2 regions of the Streptomyces sp. NBC_00344 genome follow, and region 2 is predicted to be linked to the other one. Evidence: riboswitches for the same ligand, from Rfam matches in the RefSeq annotation. Region 2 holds a riboswitch; the other holds the start of a gene.

Region 1 (7,315 bases), 1.4 Mb from region 2:
CTCCTGAACTCCCTCCTCGACGACGAGAGGGCGCTGGCGCACGATCCCGTCACCGTCAACCGGTTGCGACGGGTGCGGGACGCGCGGCGCGAGCGGCGGTAGCTCCGGCGGGCGGCTGCCCCGTTGCCCGTGCCGGGCCCGCCGCGCACGGCTAAGGTCGCACCATGGGCAGCCCATCGAACACCCTGCCGACCCCCGCCACCGCAGCGGGCCGCGAAGGCCTCGCCGCTTTTCTGGCCAGGCCGGAAAAAGCCGTCGTGGCCCTCGACTTCGACGGAACCCTCGCCGATATCGTGCCGGACCCCGAGCAGGCCCGTGCCCACCCGGATGTGGTCCCCGCCCTCGCCGCGCTCGCCCCGCGGGTCGCATCCGTCGCTGTGGTGACGGGCCGCCCGGCAGGGGTCGCCGTACGGTACGGCGGCTTCGCCGGAGTGTCCGGCCTGGAACATCTCGTGGTCCTCGGCCACTACGGTGCCGAGCGCTGGGACGCCGTCAGCGGCGCCGTCAACGCCCCGGCGCCGCATCCGGGCGTCGCGGCGGTCCGCGCCGGACTTCCCGGGTACCTGGACGGCATCGGTGCCTGGCGCGGTACCTGGATCGAGGACAAGGGCCAGGCGATCGCCGTCCACACGCGCAGGGCCACCGACCCCCGGGCCGCCTTCGAAGCCCTCCGGCAGCCGCTGGCCGTACTCGCCGCACGGCACGGGCTGATCGTGGAGCCGGGCCGGATGGTCCTGGAGCTGCGGCCGCCCGGCGTCGACAAGGGCGTCGCGCTGACCGAGTACGTGCGCGAGGTGGGCGCCGGATCAGTCGTCTACGCCGGGGACGACCTCGGCGACCTGCCCGCGTTCGACGCGGTCGGGAAGCTCCGCTCGGAGGGCGTACCGGGGCTGCTGGTGTGCAGCGGGGACAATGAGGTCCCCGAACTCGCGGCCAGGGCCGACCTGCCGCTGCCGGGCCCCGGCGCGGTCGCCGCGTTCCTGGCGGAGCTGGCGCGCGTGGTCAGTCCGTAGCCCCGGCCAGTGCGTGCAGCTGGTCGATGAACCACTGCTGCGGGGGCAGCGCGGTGGCGGCCGCGGCCAGCCGCTCGGTGCGCTCGGCGCGCTCCGCGTCCGGCATGGTGAGCGCTTCGTGCAGAGCGGCAGCGGTGCCCGACACGTCGTACGGGTTCACCGTGACCGCGTCCCGGCCGAGCTCTTCGTATGCGCCCGCCTCACGGGAGAGCACCAGCGCGCACCCGAGGTCCGACACCACGGGGACCTCCTTGGCGACCAGGTTCATCCCGTCCCGGATCGGGTTGACCAGGGCGACGTCCGCCAGCCGGTAGGCGGCGAGCGAGCGGGCGAAGTCGTCCTTGAGGTGCATCACGACCGGGGTCCAGTCGGCGCTGCCGTAGCGGGAGTTGATCTCGTCGGCGACCCGCCGCACCTCCGCCATGTAGTCGCGGTAGACCGTGAGGTCCTGGCGCGACGGGTAGGCGAGGGCGATGTGCACCACCCGGCCGCGCCACTCCGGCCGGGTGTCGAGCAGTTCCCGGTAGGCGAGCAGACCGCGCACGATGTTCTTGGAGAGTTCCGTGCGGTCCACCCGGACGATGGTCCGCCGGTCGCCGCTGCCGCCGATCTGCTCGCGCAGTTCCGCCATGCGCCCGTCCACGTCCTTTTCGTGGGACCGCGCCCGCAGGAAGTCCGCGTCGGCGCCCAGTCCGTGCACCCCGATGGCCGTGCTGCCGGTACCTCCGAGCACCTCCGCGCAGCAGCCGGTGAAGGCGTCGGCCCAGCGCCGGGTCAGGAACGCGGCCCGGTCGGCGCCCAGGATGCCGCGCAGCAACTCCTCGCCGATGTCGTCGGGCAGCAGCCGGAAGTAGTCGACGGGTGCCCAGGGGGTGTGCGAGAAGTGGCCGATCCGCAGGTCGGGGCGGAGTTCGCGCAGCATTCCGGGCACCAGCGCCAAGTGGTAGTCCTGCACCAGCACCGAAGCGCCGTCGGCGGCCTCAGCGGCGAGCGCGTCGGCGAACGCCCTGTTGTAGGTGCGGAAGTCCTCCCACTGCTGCCGGAACTCCGCGTCGAATACCGGCTCGAGCGGTGTCTGGTACAGCATGTGATGGACGAACCACAGCACGGAGTTGGCGATGCCGTTGTACGCGGCGGCGTGCACGGAGGCGTCGATGTCGAGCATCCGCACACCCGTCTCACCGACCCCGCGCCGCACCGCCTCGCGGTCACCGTCGCCGAGCGCGGCGCACACCCACAGCGAGTCCGCGTCGGCCCCGATCGCCGAAAGCCCCGAGACCAGCCCGCCCCCGCCGCGTTTTGCTTCGAGACCGCCGTCCTCGTCCAGGCTGTACGAAACGGGGCCCCGGTTGGAGGCGACCAGGACGTTTGCACGGTGCGGAGAGGCCATGGGGCGAACTTAGCCCGTGGCCGCGGCGCATAAACGTGCGGCTCGAAGATGGCCTCAAACGCCGGACGGCCCGGATTTTCAGGCGGCGCGGCGGGCCTCGTACTCCGCGAGCTCCCGCATCGGCGGCCGCTCCTCGGTGTCCACCGGATGCGTGCGCGGCACGAACCCGCCTGGTCCGCGTTCGAACTGGGTGAGCGCGGGACGCACCAGATGGCCCCGGGAGAGCCGCAGCTGCGCGGTCCGGTAGATCGCGGCAGCCATCCGGCCCAGCGCCAGACCGTCCTGGTGGCGGTGCCGGCGTGAGCCGACGTCGACCTGGGCCAGCGCGTCGAGACCCACCGTGTGCAGGGCGTCGACGAGCAGGCCGAGCTCCACGCCGTATCCGACAGGGAAGGGCAGCTGTTCGAGAAGCTCACGCCGGACGGCGTACTCGCCGCCCAGCGGCTGAACGAATCCGGCCAGCTGCGGCCAGTGCAGATTGAGCAGCGGACGGGCCACCAGCTCGGTCACCCGGCCGCCCTGCCCGGGGGTCTCGCCCAGCGGACGGTCGTACATCGCCTTGACGAAGTGCACATCAGGATCGGTCAGCAGTGGCCCCACGATGCCGGACACGAAATCCGCCGAGAAGTCCTTGAGGTCGGCGTCGATGAAGCAAACGATCTCACCGCTTGTCACCAGGAGGGAGCGCCACAGCACCTCGCCCTTGCCCGGCACCGCCGCTATCCGGGGCAGAACGGTGTCCCGGTGCACCACGCGGGCGCCCGCCGCCGCGGCGACCTCGGCCGTACGGTCGGTGGAGCCCGAGTCGATCACGACCAGTTCGTCGACGAGCGGTACGGCCTCCATCAGGTCCCGCCTGATGGTCGCGACGATCTCACCGACTGTCGCCTCCTCGTTCAGCGCCGGGAGCACCACACTCACCTTGGTGCCACGCTTGGCGGCAGCCAGCTGGTCCAGCGGTCGGTCGGCAGCTGACCAGGAACGCCTGGTCAGCCAGCGTTCCACCTCATCCAGCACGGGGTGTCTCCTCGGTGTGCCCGCCGCGGCAGCGGCTTGTCCGACTGTCATCTCGCGGTGCGGACGACTCTCTCAATCGTTCCGGCCTTCGGTTACAGTCTTGAACAACGCGGATGACCGTCGCATGCCGGGGGTCAGTACGCGGTTGAGTACGACAACAAATACACGGGCCTCCTGGCCGGTGTCACAGCGCTCATCCAGAGGGACTGAGGGAACGGCCCGTTGAAGTCCCGGCAACCTTCCGCCGACCGCGAGGTCATGGTGGGGAAGGTGCCAATTCCGTCTCGCGGCGAAGTACGTCGCGAGGAAGATGAGGAGAAAGGGACCTCGCCACCATGGCTGCTCAGACTGTCGCCGAAACCACCAGCACCGCCGGATCCGTCGATCTCGGACCCGCCGCGGCGCTTTCCTGCCGCGAGTGCGGAGAGCGTTTCGCCCTCGGACCGATCTTCGCCTGCGCCTCCTGTTTCGGGCCGCTCGAAGTCGCCTACGACCTGCCGAGCGGCTCTCCCGACGAGCTGAAGAAGCGCATCGAGGCCGGGCCCGACAACATCTGGCGCTACGCCCCGCTGCTGCCCGTCCCCGCCGACGTGGCGTCCCAGCCCAATCTGAACCCGGGCTTCACCAAGCTGGTCAAGGCCGACAACCTGGCCCGTGAGCTCGGTATCACCGGTGGTCTGCACATCAAGGACGACTCCGGCAACCCGACGCACTCCTTCAAGGACCGTGTCGTCGCGATCGCCGTCGAGGCCGCCCGCGCCTTCGGCTTCACCACCCTCTCCTGCTCCTCCACCGGTAACCTGGCCGGCGCCGTCGGCGCCGCCGCCGCCCGCTCCGGATTCCGCTCCTGCGTGTTCATCCCGCACGACCTGGAGCAGGGCAAGGTCGTGATGGCCGCGGTGTACGGCGGTGAGCTGGTCGGCATCGAGGGCAACTACGACGACGTGAACCGCTTCTGCTCCGAGCTCATCGGCGACCCGATCGGAGAGGGCTGGGGCTTCGTCAACGTCAACCTCCGCCCGTACTACGGCGAGGGTTCCAAGACGCTGGCCTACGAGATCTGCGAGCAGCTCGGCTGGCGGCTTCCGGACCAGATCGTCATCCCCATCGCGTCGGGCTCCCAGCTGACGAAGATCGACAAGGGTCTGCAGGAGCTGATCAAGCTCGGTCTCGTCGAGGACAAGCCCTACCGGATCTTCGGTGCGCAGGCCGAGGGCTGCTCCCCGGTCTCCACCGCCTACAAGGCCGGGCACGACGTCGTCAGGCCGCAGAAGCCGAACACGATCGCCAAGTCCCTCGCCATCGGCAACCCGGCGGACGGCCCGTACGTCCTGGACATCGCCCGGCGCACCGGCGGCGCGGTCGAGGACGTCAACGACGAGCAGATCGTCGACGCGATCAAGCTGCTGGCCCGTACCGAGGGCATCTTCGCGGAGACCGCGGGCGGTGTGACCGTCGGAGTGACCAAGAAGCTGCTCGAGGCGGGTCTGCTGGACCCGGCGCTGTCCACCGTGGTCCTGAACACCGGTGACGGCCTCAAGACCCTGGACGCCGTCGCGCCGACGTCCGGTCCCACCGCGACGATCCGCCCGACCCTGGACGCGTTCCGCGAGGCCGGACTGGCCGCGAGCTGAATCCCCCCGTCCCGCCCACTCCCCGGTCTCCTGGAAGGTAATCCGTATGAGCGTCAAGGTCCGTATCCCCACCATCCTCCGCACCTACACGGGCGGCCAGGCCGAGGTCGCCGCCGACGGCGGCACTCTCGCCGAGGTCATCTCCGACCTGGAGAAGAACCACACCGGCATCGCGGCCCGCGTCCTGGACGACCAGGGCAAGCTGCGCCGCTTCGTGAACGTGTACGTCAACGACGACGACGTGCGCTTCGAGCAGGGTCTGGAGACGGCAACGCCGGACGGTGCGGGCGTCTCGATCATTCCGGCCGTCGCCGGCGGCTGACAGCCTCTCCTGGTGCTCTTCCGGCGCCGCACGGTCACCCTGATTACCCCCTCCGCAAGAGAAGCGGAGGGGGTAATTCTGTGTGGTTGAGCGCGGTAGAGTTGGGGTAGTCCCCTTCGCTGTTCATGCCCCGTGCATATGAGATCGCGACAAGGTGCGGACAAAGTAGTGAAGCCCTTTGCGTCGTAAGTGCCGTTTGCCCGGCCCGACTTGCCCGAGAATCCTGAGGAATCCGCCCAATGGGGCGTTCGGCCAATCCCAGAATTCTCGTCCGATTGACCTGTTGCAGAGGGCAGTTGGGCAGATACATTCAGCCGCGGTCGACGCGTTCCGGCGCAAGGTCTGACCCGGGTCCCGCGAAGTGCGGGCCCGTGCAAGGGCCAGTAATAGGGGAGTTAGGCATGGCTCAGGGCACCGTCAAGTGGTTCAACGCGGAGAAGGGGTACGGCTTCATCGCGGTCGACGGTGGTGCGGATGTTTTCGTCCACTACAGCGCGATTCAGATGGACGGATACCGCACCCTTGAAGAAGGTCAGCGGGTGGAGTTCGAAATCTCGCAGGGCCAGAAGGGTCCGCAGGCGGACATGGTCAAGCTCGCCGTCTGATTCTCGGCGCGATCGGCCACCGACGCACTCACGCCGAGAGGCCCGTACCCCGCAGTGGGGTACGGGCCTCTCGTGCGTCCGCGGCCGCCCCGCGGATCCGCGGGAGCCGGGCCCGTCCACCTGCCTGTCCGTCCGCCCGCCCGGCACCCGGCCTTCGCCGAAGGCGCTTGCACTCGAGGGGGTCGAGTGCTAATCATTGGGCTTAGCACTCTCCTGGTGAGAGTGACAGAAGGACCGGGCTGGCGAGGCCCGCAGGCCAGGTGGGGCAAGGAACCATCAGGCTCGCAGGCCGTCCGTCGCGGGCGCCGAACGGTCCGACGTATCCACCCCTGTCCGGGAGGACCACTTCACATGGCCAAGATCATCGCGTTCGACGAGGAGGCACGGCGCGGTCTCGAGCGCGGGATGAACCAGCTCGCCGACGCCGTCAAGGTCACCCTCGGCCCCAAGGGCCGTAACGTCGTCCTCGAGAAGAAGTGGGGCGCCCCCACGATCACCAACGATGGTGTTTCCATCGCCAAGGAGATCGAGCTCGAGGACCCGTACGAGAAGATCGGCGCCGAGCTGGTCAAGGAAGTCGCCAAGAAGACGGACGACGTCGCCGGTGACGGTACGACCACCGCGACCGTTCTCGCCCAGGCGCTGGTCCGTGAGGGCCTGCGCAACGTCGCAGCCGGTGCCAACCCGATGGCCCTCAAGCGCGGCATCGAGAAGGCCGTCGAGGCCGTCTCCGCCGCTCTGCTCGAGCAGGCCAAGGACGTGGAGACCAAGGAGCAGATCGCTTCGACCGCCTCCATCTCCGCCGCCGACACGCAGATCGGTGAGCTCATCGCCGAGGCGATGGACAAGGTCGGCAAGGAAGGCGTCATCACGGTCGAGGAGGCCCAGACCTTCGGTCTGGAGCTGGAGCTCACCGAGGGCATGCGCTTCGACAAGGGCTACATCTCGGCGTACTTCGCCACCGACATGGAGCGTATGGAGGCGTCGCTCGACGACCCGTACATCCTGATCGTCAACTCCAAGATCGGCAGCGTCAAGGACCTCATCCCGCTGCTGGAGAAGGTCATGCAGTCCGGCAAGCCGCTGCTGATCATCGCCGAGGACGTCGAGGGCGAGGCGCTCTCCACCCTGGTCGTCAACAAGATCAAGGGCACCTTCAAGTCCGTCGCCGTCAAGGCTCCGGGCTTCGGTGACCGCCGCAAGGCCATGCTCGGTGACATCGCCATCCTCACCGGCGGCACGGTCATCTCCGAGGAGGTCGGCCTCAAGCTCGAGAGCGCCGGTCTGGACCTGCTCGGCCGCGCCCGCAAGGTCGTCATCACCAAGGACGAGAC
Region 2 (7,315 bases):
CGCAACAGAAGTGACGCCCCGCCGGAGATCACAAGGTCACCGGCAGGGCGGGGAGCCGGCGGGCGGCCCGGTAATTCGCTCGAATGGGCGGAGCGGAACGGCGCGCGTCGCCGGGTGGGTCAGATACGGACGCCGAACTGGAAGGGCATGTTGCCCAGCGCCTCGTACCGCACGTTGGCACCGGTGTGCGGCGCGTGCAGCACCATGCCGTTACCGGCGTAGAGCCCGATATGGTGCAAGTCACCGTAGAAGAGGACCAGATCGCCGGGCTTGAGAGCACTCGACGAGTAGATCCGCGTACCGGCGTTGGCCTGCGCCTGCGAGGTCCGCGGGATCGAGACCCCGGCCTGCGCATACGCCCAGGACGTCAGCCCGGAGCAGTCGAAGGAGGCGGGGCCGGTGGCGCCGTAGACGTACGGCTTGCCTATCTGGGTCTGCGCAGCGGAGAGCGCGGCGCCGCCACGGGCGGAGGCCGGCACGGCGTTGCCGAGGTCCGCACGGCTGCTGTTGCGGTTGGCGCGGGCGTCGTCGGCGGCTATCGAGGCACGCTCGGCGGCGGTGAGGCTGTTGAGCAGCTTCTGCGCCGAAGCGAGCTTGCTCTGGACTTCCTTCTTCTTGTCGCCCAGCTTCTTACGGGTCGACGAAAGGTCCTTGAGCTTGTCCTGGGCCTCGGCGCGCTGCTGGGCGAGGGAGCGCTGCTTCGCCTGGATCTTCTTCACCGCGTCGGCCTGCTGACTGCTCAGCTGGTCCTGCGCGGTGGCCTTGTCCAGGAAGTCGTCCGGGTCCGACGAGAGGAAGAGCTGCACCGAGGGGTCGATCCCGCCCGAACGGTACTGCGCGCTCGCCAGCGAACCGAGCTGGCCCCGCAGCTTGTTGAGGTCCTGCTGGCCGCGTGCGACGTTGTCCTGGAGGTCGTCGACCTGCTTCTTGAGCTTGTCCTGCTGCTCCTTGGCCCCGTCGTACTTCTCGGTGGCCTTCTCCGCGTCCTCGTAGAGCTTGTCGACCTTCGCCTTGACCTCGCTCTTGGTCGGCTTGGGATCGGCGTGCGCGGCCTGGGAGGTCAGGGCCACTGCTGCTGCGGCGGTCGCGGTGAGCACGGTCACGCGAGTGCGGCTCGGCTGCTTGGGTCGACGGTGGGACGCCACGAAGGCGAGCTCCTTCTTCCTGAGCCGCCGAACACGTGATGGGGGCCACGCGGTCCTCGGCGGTTCCTTCGCTGCCACCCCGGGTGAGTGATCAACCGTGCGAAGGTTCGAGGCCTGACCTTAGTGACCTTCTTGTGATCACTTCAAATCCTGATGGCAAAAAAATCGGTCACCGAGTGGTTTCTTTACATACATCACACGCGCAGTAATGGCCACTTGACGCTCTGCTCGACCTCGGACCTCCCGAAGTCGGGCATTGGGCACAGCAGTTACTAGACGCGCGAAAGCCGCTTCAGCAACAAGACGGACGCGACAGGTCTCGCACCCGACCTGGCCACCCCGTCGGCCACCTCGCGGTCGGTGGAGACCACTACGACAGGACGCCCCGAAGGCTCCGCGCGCACCAGCTGGCGGATCAGCTCATCCGCGGTGACGCCCGGTTTGCTGAACAGCACCCGCACCCCGCGCGGCGGCGCGAGCAGTACCGGAGCCGCCAGTTCGGCTCCGTCGAACACGCAGGTCATCTCGGCGCCCGTCTGGGCGGCGAGCACCGAGAGACCACCGAGCAGTCGCAGCCGCTGCTTCTCCAGCGGCATCTGCGGATAGCCGGTCTTGGTGACGTTGTAGCCGTCGACGACCAGATGTGCCTGCGGCAGGGAGAGCAACTGATCGAGCAGCGCGGGGTCGGTGTCCGAAAGCGCCCTGGCCGCAATGTCCTTGGGCGACATCCGGCCCGGCTCCACCGCGTCGACGGAATCGGCCGGGCGCAGCGAGGCGGGCGGCAGAGCCAGCTCGCGCCGCAGCCCCTGGGCCGCGTCGAGCACCGTGTCGAGCAGCAGACGCAGCCGCATGTCCTCGACGGAGCGGCCCTCGCGCACCGCGCGGCGGCCGGCCTCCACCGAGGCCTCCGCCTCGCCCAGCCGGGCCTTCAGCCGCCGCGACTCGCTCTCCGCGGCGCCCACCCTGGCGGCCGCGTCCGATCGGACGCCCTCGATCTCGGAGCCGGCACGGCGCAGCGCGGCCTCGCCGCGCTTCACATCGCTCTGGGCGCTGCGCAGCTTGCGCTGCAGGGATTCGATGTCCTTGCGGGCCGCGTCCAGCTCGGTGCGCAGCCGCTCGGTCTCGCTCTTCGTCTGCGCCCTTGCCTCTGCGAGCTCCTCGCGCAGCCGCTCCGTGTCGCGCTGAGCCGCCTCGCCCGCCCGCTCGGCGTCGGCGCGCAGCGCCTCCTCCCCTGCGGCCGCCACCAGCTTCACCCAGCCGACGGGGCGCAGCACATACGCGGCGGCGGCCACATCGAGCGGATCCGCCGCCGCGGGCGGCGAGCCCGCCTCGAGTGCCCCGGCCAGTTCGGGCTGGGACTCCTTCAGCCGCTCGCCGATGCGCTGGCGGAACAACGGGTCGCTCTCCAGCGCGGCCGCCATCGCGGTGCCCGCGAACTTGGCGCGCCTGCTGGGGGTGAACCGGGCGTACTGCCGCAGCTGCGTGGGGAGCTCGACGACGGTGAGCCCCCCGAACGCGTCCGAGACCAGCGCGACGACCCGGTGCCGCACCCCTTCCGGCAGCGGGCGGTCGAGCGCCTCGGCGGCGTCGTCGGCCCCACCGGCCGGCTCACTGCCGCTTTCAGGCTCCACGATCCGTCACCCCACTGTCGCTCTTCAGCGGTCTCCCTCAGGAGCCGCCACCCGGCCTGTCCACCAGCTCGATCTGATCCACCGCGTTGCACCAGCGGCAGCGCACCGACTCGATGGTCTCACTGACCACCTCGCGTTCTTCGACCTTGGGCTCACCGGCCAGGTCGAGATGCATGTACTCGACAACCTTCGACGAGCGGGTCACATCGAAACGCGTGAGATTGCCACAGAGCGTGCAGCGCCACCGGGTACCGGCGGTCGGCATGGGAACCGTCGTCATAGTGCCGTCCTCTTGTTTGTCCTGCGTGGTTCGCGGTGCGCCATCGAACTGCGGATGTACTCCCCGTAACCCTACGGCCTTGCACCTGCCCCGACGGGAGGACCGGTCGACACCGCAAGGGCTCCGGCGAGGCGCTCTGCCCCATTCACGCCCGTTAAGCCATGCTCTGTGCATGCTCAAGCGGCGGGAAGCATTCCGGGGGCCCCTGGTGACCTACGGCCTGATCGGTCTCTGCTGCCTGTTCTTCCTCGTCAGCCCGGTCTCCGGCCTCAGCCCCGGATACGGCACGGGAGAGAGGCTCCTCGCCGCCCAGAGCTCCTACTTCGAGCACTGGGGGGTGATCCCCGCCGAACTGATGAGCGGCTCATCCGCGGCGCTGCTCACCCCGTTCACCGCTCTGTTCGTCCACGCCGGCTGGGTGCACCTGCTCGGCAACATGCTGTTCCTCTACGTCTTCGGGGCCATGGCCGAGGAACGCATGGGGCGCCTGCACTTCGCGGTGTTCTACCTGGCCGGCGGCTGGGCCGCGCTGGCCGCCTTCGCGCTGACGCACTCCGCGTCGGACCAGACCCTGGTCGGGGCGTCGGGCGCGATCTCGGCCGTGCTGGGCGCCTTCCTCAGTCTCTTCCCGAAGGCCAGGGTCACCAGCGTCTTCCCGTTTCTGCTGTTCGTGCCGCTGCGCTTCCCCGCCTGGATCGTGCTGGTCTTCTGGTTCGCCCTCCAGTGGCTCGCCGCCGGCCGGCAGAGCGGAACCGGCCCCGGGGTCGCCTACACGGCGCATCTGGCGGGGTTCTCGCTGGGGTTCCTCTACGCCACGGCGCGGTACCGGCGTACGACTAGAGTGAAGGCCCCAGCGACGGCCACCGAGGGAGAAAGCAAACCGTGATCACCGCGATCGTGCTCATCAAGACAAGCGTGGACCGGATTCCCGAGATCGCGGAATCGCTCGCCGCACTGGAGAGCGTCAGCGAGGTCTACTCCGTCACCGGCACGTACGACCTGATCGCACTGGTCCGGGTGGCCCGCCACGACGATCTCGCCGACATCATCCCCGGCCGGATCAGCAAGATCCCGGGTGTCGAGGCCACCGACACGCACGTGGCGTTCCGCACCTACTCCCAGCACGACCTGGAAGCGGCCTTCGCCATCGGGCTCGACGCATGAGCGCGCCCTCGGCCGCCGGGGTGGCCGAGGGCCGAACCGCTCAGACGGCCGGCACGCAACGGCCGTTCTCCGTACGGTAGTTCCAGCGGGCGCCGTCGCGCACCAGCTCCTTGACCGCGGTCACGAAACGCTCCACGTGCTCGTCCGGCGTACCGGCGCCGAAGCTCACCCGGATGGCGTTGAGCGAGCGCTCGCCGGGCTCACCATCGGGTGCGCCGCACTCCCCCTGGTCCTGCGGGTCGCCGCCGAGCAGTGTGCGTACCAGCGGGTGCGCGCAGAACAGTCCGTCGCGGACGCCGATGCCGTACTCGGCCGAGAGCGCGGCCGCGAAGTGCGAGCTGTTCCAGCCGTCGACCACGAACGAGATGACACCGACGCGCGGGACGTCGTCGCCGAAGAGCGAGAGCACCTTCACGGCGTCCACCTCCCCGAGGCCGTCGAGGACCTTGGTGACCAGCGACTGCTCGCGCTCGACCAGGGAGTCGAAGCCGGCGTCGGTGAGTGCCCGGCAGGCGGCGGCGATGGAGTACACCCCGATGACGTTGGGCGAGCCGGCCTCGTGACGGGCGGCCGTGGTGTGCCACTCGACGTCCACACCGCCATCGGCCCGCCGGGTGACCTGGCGGGACGCCCCGCCACCCGCGAGATACGGCTCCGCCTCCTGCAGCCAGTCCGAACGGCCCGCCAGGACCCCGGAGCCGAAGGGCGCGTACAGCTTGTGCCCGGAGAAGGCCACCCAGTCGACGTCCAGGTCCGCGATGTCCACCGGGTGGTGCGGGGCGAGCTGGGCGGCGTCCAGCACCACCCGGGCACCATGTGCGTGAGCGGCAGCCGCAAGTTCCCGCACGGGCCAGTGCTCACCGGTGACGTTCGAAGCGCCAGTGACACAGACCAGCGCGGGCACGGTCGACCCGGACGGCGAGGTACCGCGGCCCGCGAGTGCGCGCTCCAGGATCCCGACGGCCTGCTGCGGGGTGCGCGGCGCGTCCAGGTAGGTCACATCGGCACCGCGCCAGGGCAGCAGCGAGGCATGGTGCTCGGTCTCGAAGACGAAGACCTGGCAGTCCGCGGGCAGTACCGCGGCCAGCAGGTTGAGTGAGTCGGTGGTCGACCGGGTGAACACCACCTGGTCACCCTCCCGGCAGCCGAGGAATTCGGCGACGGCGGTACGGCTGTTCTCGAAGAGGTCGGTGGACAGCTGTGAGAGGTAGCCGGCGCCGCGGTGCACACTGCCGTAGTACGGGGCGTAGGCGGCCACGTCGTCCCAGACCCGCTGCAGGGCCGGAGCGCTCGCCGCGTAGTCCAGCGCGGCGTAGTCGACCTCGCCACCGGTGACGAGGGGAACCCGTACATCCCGTCCCAGGACGGGCAGCGGGGCACAAACCGAACGGTCGACGGCAGCGGTGGGGACAGACATGGCGAACTCCCGGAAAGGGCAGGCGAATTCACTGCGCGGGCCACCCGACGGTGGGCGCGGGGCAGTGCGGAAAGGGTGTGCGGAGAAGGGGGCTACTGCCCTATCGCATTCGCTGAACCACGGAAGAACTCCCTCGACGACCAGGATCCCTGGCGAGGGATCCGCGCTTGCCGCGGACTCTGCTGTCCACGGCCAGGTCTTCACCCAGGGCACCCCGCCACGGACGGAGGGTTGCCGGACAGCGGGCTGGGGCCGTAGTCGCTGTCACTCATGACCTGAGAGCATCTTGCCACACGCCGCGGAACGCGCAAGGCGCGGTCCGCAATGCGGACCGCGCCCTGCTGTGCCGTCACCGCCCGCCATGACCGGCGGGGGTTCACGCGTCGCTCGCCGTACCCGGCGGGGGTTCACGCGTCGCTCGCCGTACCCGGCGGGGGTTCACGCGTTGCTCGCCGTACCCGGCGGGGGTTCACGCGTTGCTCGCCGCGACCCATCTCTCCAGCGCGCCGCGGGCGGCGCCCGAGTCGATCGACTCGGCAGCCTGCTCGAGCCCCGCCGCGATCTGTTCGTTCAGCGAGCCCGCACCCGGGTTCAGCGCGACCAGCGCCGCCGCCGAGTTCAGCAGCACCGCATCGCGCACCGGGCCGGTCTCGCCGGCCAGCAGCCGACGGGCGACGTCCGCGTTGTACGAGGCGTCGGCGCCACGCAGTGCCTCCACAGGGACCAGGCCGATGCCGACATCGCGGGGATCGAAGGGCTCCTCGCGCACCACGCCGTCCGCCACGATCCACACCCTGGACGTGGCGGTGGTGGTCAGCTCGTCGAGTCCGTCGTCGCCCCGGAAGACCAGCGCGGACGAGCCCCGCTCGGCCAGTACACCCGCCACGATGGGCGCCACCCGTGCGTCGGCCACACCGGTGGCCTGGGCCCGCACCTTCGCCGGGTTGGTGAGCGGCCCCAGGAAGTTGAAGGTGGTGCGGATGCCCAGCTCGCGCCGTGCGGCCGCCACGTACCGCAGCGCGGGGTGGAACTTCACCGCGAAGCAGAAGGTGATCCCTGCCTCTTCGGCGACCTCGGTGACCCTCTGCGGGGTGAGGTCCAGATTGACGCCGAGCTTCTCCAGAACGTCGGATGCGCCGCTCCTCGACGAGGCCGCGCGGTTGCCGTGCTTGACCACCTTCGCGCCGGTGCCCGCCACCACGATCGACGACATGGTCGAGATGTTCACCGTGCTGGAGCCGTCACCGCCGGTGCCGACGATGTCCACGCTGGGGCCGGGCACCTCGATGAGCCTGGCGTGCTCGTACATGGTGCGCACCATGCCACTGATCTCTGTGACCGTCTCGCCCTTGGCCCGTAGCGCCACCATGAAGCCCGCGATCTGTGCGCCGGTGGCCTCTCCGCTCATGATGCGGTCCATTGCCCAGGCGGTGGCATCGGCGCTCTGGTCGGTGCCCGCGAGCAGGGAGTCGATGACACCGGGCCAGGAGTATGCCGCCACGCTGTCGCCGCCGACCGGGGTCACAACGTTCATGGTCCACTCCTGGGTCCACAGCCGAAAGGGATGGTCCCACCTTATCCAGCCCTGGGGACGGCAAAGAGCCCCGTCCATCGAATGGACGGGGCTCCTGCCGTGGCGACCTGTTTCAGGTCAGGCGATCAGTGATGGCCGTGGCCG

Evidence for each region. Region 2 has a riboswitch for S-adenosylmethionine ahead of OHS16_RS23480 (aminotransferase class V-fold PLP-dependent enzyme). Riboswitches for the same ligand answer to the same signal wherever they lie in the genome.
Region 1: it holds a riboswitch for S-adenosylmethionine, as region 2 does, so the genes downstream of both, thrC (threonine synthase) here and OHS16_RS23480 (aminotransferase class V-fold PLP-dependent enzyme) in region 2, are expected to answer to the same signal.

What each region holds. Positions count from the first base shown of each region.
Region 1 is NZ_CP107996.1:3,842,690-3,850,004, forward strand. It holds gene OHS16_RS17360 (DUF3263 domain-containing protein) at 1-102, shown strand, start outside; gene otsB (trehalose-phosphatase) at 165-1,013, shown strand; gene OHS16_RS17370 (alpha,alpha-trehalose-phosphate synthase (UDP-forming)) at 1,003-2,403, opposite strand; gene OHS16_RS17375 (glucosyl-3-phosphoglycerate synthase) at 2,482-3,420, opposite strand; SAM riboswitch class I at 3,611-3,737, shown strand; gene thrC (threonine synthase) at 3,756-5,054, shown strand; gene OHS16_RS17385 (MoaD/ThiS family protein) at 5,101-5,376, shown strand; gene OHS16_RS17390 (cold-shock protein) at 5,778-5,981, shown strand; gene groL (chaperonin GroEL) at 6,333-7,315, shown strand, end outside.
Region 2 is NZ_CP107996.1:5,205,154-5,212,468, reverse strand. It holds gene OHS16_RS23505 (C40 family peptidase) at 120-1,145, opposite strand; gene OHS16_RS23500 (NYN domain-containing protein) at 1,418-2,779, opposite strand; gene OHS16_RS23495 (hypothetical protein) at 2,814-3,056, opposite strand; gene OHS16_RS23490 (rhomboid family intramembrane serine protease) at 3,229-3,942, shown strand; gene OHS16_RS23485 (Lrp/AsnC family transcriptional regulator) at 3,939-4,220, shown strand; gene OHS16_RS23480 (aminotransferase class V-fold PLP-dependent enzyme) at 4,261-5,637, opposite strand; SAM riboswitch class IV at 5,796-5,913, opposite strand; gene trpD (anthranilate phosphoribosyltransferase) at 6,107-7,171, opposite strand; gene qcrB (cytochrome bc1 complex cytochrome b subunit) at 7,297-7,315, opposite strand, start outside.